2 regions of the Kitasatospora sp. NPDC088346 genome follow, and region 1 is predicted to be linked to the other one. Evidence: riboswitches for the same ligand, from Rfam matches in the RefSeq annotation. Region 1 holds a riboswitch; the other holds the start of a gene.

Region 1 (2,194 bases):
GGACCTCGGCGACGATCGCCGCGGCCTGCTCGGTGTCGTGCGGGGTGACGAAGCCGAGGTCGGCCGAGCGGGCGATCAGCCGGTAGGGGACGGTGGCGTGGGCGAGCGCGGCGACGATCGGCTGGCCCTGCGGCGGCCGCGGGGTGATGGACGGGCCGCGGACGGCGAAGTGCCGGCTCGCGAAGTCGATGTGGTGCAGTCTGGTCCGGTCGACGAAGCGGCCGGTGGCGGCGTCGCGGATCTCGGCGTCGTCCTCCCAGCTGTCCCACAGCCGCCGGACCACCTCGACGTGGTCGGCGGCCTCGTCGAAGGTGTCCGCGACCAGCTCCCGGACCTGCGGGTCGTGGGGCCGGTCGGGCCGGATCACCGGGAAGGAGCGGCGCCCGAAGTGCGCGGCCTCGTCGGCGCGCAGCGAGGCCTGGACGCGGACGCCGGCCCGGCCGGTGCTGACGTAGTCGAGGGTGGCGATCGCCTTGGAGATGTGGAACGGCTCGGTGTGGGTGGTGACCACCGTCGGCACCAGCCCGATGTGCCTGGTCAGCGGGGCGACCCGGGCCGCGGTGAGGACGGCGTCGAGCCGGCCGCGGACCCGGTCGGTGCGGCCGTCGGGCTCACCGTGGCGGGTGCTCTGCAGGGTCAGCGAGTCCTCGAAGGTGACGAGGTCGAGCAGGCCGCGTTCGGCCTCCAGGACGGCGTCGGCCCAGTAGCCGGCGGTGAACAGTTCGCGCGGGCGGGCGTCCGGCTCCCGCCAGGAGGCGGGGTGCCAGCCGGTGCCGTCGAGCGCGACGGCCAGGTGGAGCGGCGGGAGGGGGGCGGGTACGGCTGCGGGCATGGCGGAGCGGGCCTTCCTGATCGACCGGGAACGGACGCGGTCAACCCCGGGCGGGGCCGCGTCGGCGGGGAGTCAGGTCAGCGGGGACAGAGCGTGCCGGCCACCCTCTGCAGGTCGATGTGCTGGCGTCCGTAGAGGTGGACGCGGGGCCCGCGGGGGTCGAGGGTGACGGGGGCGGTGCGGTCGGGTACGGCACGCACGGTGGTCACCTCCCCGGGCCCGGACGGGCATCGGCCGCGTCACGGTTCGCGCTTGCGGAGCCGGTGCGGCCCCGCCTGGTCATCACCTGGAGCACCCCGCCGCGTGGGAGGGTTGCCGGTCAGCCAGCCAGGGCTTGTCGCTGACGCTCGTCACCTGCCCCGACGCTATCCCGCCGGTGCCGGACCGCGCAATGCCCTTCGGACGCGATCGGGCTGAGCGGCTGTCAGGCTTCCGCGGCGGCCCGCAGCCGTTCGCGGGGGACGACCGCGACGGCCCGGCCGTCGAGCACGACGACCGCGGCGGGCTGGTCCGGGCCGAGTGCCCGGTACGCCTCGGCGACCGTCCGGCCGATGCCGACGGCCGGCAGCGGCCGGGCGAGGTGGTCGCGGAGCGGGTCCCCGGGGCGGGCCCGGCCCTCGGCGAGGGCCGCCTCGATCGCGGCGGCGGCCACGGATCCGACGATCTCGGTGGCGCTGGTCCCGTACGGGCGCTCCGGCCGCGCGGCGACGACCGGCGCGACCGCGCAGCCGGAGCCGCGCAGCAGGGCGAGCGCCGCACCGAGCGGGATGTCCTCGCTCGGCGCCGGCAGGGCCGGGGCTCCCGGGCCGGGCGGTGCGTCGAGCAGGCTGCGCAGGGTCGGTTCGGTGTCGCCGGGGGTGCGCGGCTCCTCCAGGAAGCCCCAGTCCCGCATCCAGTCGTCGCTGAACACCTTCGAGAGGTAGGAGCGTCCGGAGTCCGGGAGCAGCACCACCACCAGGTCGTCGGGCCCGAGTTCGCGCGCCACCCGCAGGGCGGCCGCCACGGCGGTGCCGGAGGACGGACCGGCCAGCAGGCCCTCCTCGCGGGCCAGCCGGCGGACGGTGAGCAGCGACTCCCGGTCGGGGATCCGTTCGAAGCGGTCCACCACCCCGGGGTGGTACGACTGCGGCCAGAGGTCCTCGGTGGTCTCCGGGTGGACGAAGTGGCCGATGCTCTCGACGAAGTAGGGGCTGCCGTCGCCTCCGGCGTAGACCGAGGCCTCCGGGTCCGCGCCGACCACGGTGACCCGGCCGCCGGACACCTTGCGCAGGTGGGCCCCGGTGCCGCTGATGGTGCCGCCGGTGCCGATCCCGGCCACGAAGTGGGTCACCCGGCCGCGGGTCTGCTCCCAGATCTCCGGGC
Region 2 (2,194 bases), on a different contig from region 1:
GTAGCCGGTCGGGAACGGCAGCCGCTCCAGCAGGGAACGGCGGGCCGCGTACTCGCCGCCGAGCGGCTGGACGAAGCCGGCCAGCTGCGGCCAGTGCAGGTTGAGCAGCGGGCGGGCGACGAGCTCGGTGACCCGGCCGCCGCCGGCCGGGACGACCGCGCCCTCGGTCTCCAGCGGCCGGTCGTACATGGCCTTGACCAGCTGGATCCCGGGATCGGTGAGCAGCGGGCCGATGATGCCGGTGACGAAGGCCGGGTCGAACTCGCGCAGGTCGGCGTCGATGAAGCAGACGATCGCGCCGCGGGTGGTGAGCAGGGAGCGCCAGAGCACCTCGCCCTTGCCGGGCTCGGCGGGCAGCCGCGGCAGTATCGCGTCCCGGTGCACCACCCGCGCGCCGGCCTTCGCGGCCCGTTCGGCGGTGCGGTCCACCGAGCCGGAGTCGACCACCACCAGCTCGTCCACCAGCGGCAGCCGCTCCATCAGCTCCTCGCGGATCGCCGAGACGATCTCGCCCACGGTCGGCTCCTCGTCCAGGGCGGGCAGCACCACGCTGACCGTGCCCGCCCGCCCCGCGGCGCGCTTCGCGGCGAGCAGTGCGTCGACCGGGCGCTCGCCCGCCGCCCAGGAGCGGCGGCGCAGCCAGGACGCCACCTCGGGCAGCACGTCGGGCCGGGGCTGGTCGGGCAAGGTCTGCTCCTTGTAATGGGCGACGCCGTCTCGGGTGTCGGACGCCATGAGGTGGTACCGGGGCCTTCGGATACAGTCTTGGTAATGCGATCCGACCTTCGCACGTCGGGGTGGGTCGCCGTGCACGACCACAAACGCGCTGCCGGTTCCAACACCGCGCGCCACATTGCTCATCCAGAGGGACTGAGGGAACGGCCCGTCGACGTCCCGGCAACCTTCCCGTCCGGCTGACCGACCGTCAGGTCGGGGCTCCGGCGGGACAGGTGCCAATTCCGTCCTGTGGCGCGCCCGCGTCACGGGGAAGATGAGGAGAGAGGCCTCCGCCATCATGGCTACCGCTACCCCTGTCGCCGTCGACCTCGGCCCCGCCGCCGCGCTGTCCTGTCGCGAGTGCGGCGCCCGCACCCCGCTCGGCCCGAGCTTCGCCTGTGTGGAGTGCTTCGGTCCGCTGGAGATCGCCTACGACTTCGGCTCGTACGAGGCCGAGGAGCTGCGCAAGCGGATCGAGTCCGGACCGGCCTCCATCTGGCGTTACGCCCCGCTGCTGCCCGTCCCGGCCGACGTCGCCTCCAAGCCCAACCTGAACCCCGGCTGGACCCCGCTGGTCAAGGCGGACAACCTCGGCCGCGAACTCGGCTTCACCGCCCAGCTGCACGTCAAGGACGACTCCGGCAACCCGACCCACTCCTTCAAGGACCGGGTGGTCGCCTGCGCCATCGAGGCGGCGCGCGCCTTCGACTTCACCACCCTGTCCTGCTCCTCGACCGGCAACCTGGCCGGTGCGGTGGGTGCGGCGGCGGCCCGGGCCGGTTTCAAGTCCTGCGTGTTCATCCCGCACGACCTGGAGCAGGGCAAGGTCGTGATGGCCGGTGTCTACGGCGGCGAGCTGGTCGGCATCCAGGGCAACTACGACGACGTGAACCGCTTCTGCTCCGAGCTGATCGGCGACCCGGCCGGCGAGGGCTGGGGCTTCGTCAACGTCAACCTCCGCCCGTACTACGGCGAGGGCTCCAAGACGCTGGCGTACGAGATCTGCGAGCAGCTCGGCTGGCGGCTGCCGGAGCAGATCGTCATCCCGATCGCCTCGGGCTCCCAGCTCACGAAGATCGACAAGGGTCTGCAGGAGCTGATCAAGCTGGGCCTGGTCGAGGACCGCCCGTACCGGATCTTCGGGGCCCAGGCCGAGGGCTGCTCCCCGGTCTCCGCCGCCTTCAAGGCCGGCCACGACGTGATCCGCCCGGTCAAGCCCGACACCATCGCCAAGTCGCTGGCGATCGGCAACCCGGCCGACGGCCCGTACGTGCTGGACATCGCCCGCCGCACCGGCGGCGCCGTCGAGGACGTCACCGACGCCGAGGTCGTCGAGGCGATCAAGCTGCTGGCCCGCACCGAGGGGATCTTCGCCGAGACCGCGGGCGGCGTGACCGTCGGCGTGCTCAAGAAGCTGGTCGAGACCGGGCAGTTGGACCCGACCAGGGAGACCGTCGCGATCAACACCGGCGACGGC

What was found. A riboswitch is a leader RNA that binds a small molecule or an ion and turns the genes downstream of it on or off. The one in region 1 is predicted to bind S-adenosylmethionine.
Region 2: linked by a shared signal. The riboswitch ahead of thrC (threonine synthase) and the one ahead of ACIOFR_RS21420 (putative leader peptide) in region 1 are both predicted to bind S-adenosylmethionine.

The regions. Positions count from the first base shown of each region.
Region 1 covers NZ_JBIURH010000016.1:14,491-16,684, forward strand. The annotation lists gene ACIOFR_RS21415 (LLM class flavin-dependent oxidoreductase) at 1-832, opposite strand, end outside; gene ACIOFR_RS21420 (putative leader peptide) at 910-1,032, opposite strand; SAM riboswitch class IV at 1,076-1,187, opposite strand; gene ACIOFR_RS21425 (pyridoxal-phosphate dependent enzyme) at 1,257-2,194, opposite strand, start outside.
Region 2 covers NZ_JBIURH010000004.1:268,215-270,408, reverse strand. The annotation lists gene ACIOFR_RS08990 (glucosyl-3-phosphoglycerate synthase) at 1-663, opposite strand, end outside; SAM riboswitch class I at 855-998, shown strand; gene thrC (threonine synthase) at 1,016-2,194, shown strand, end outside.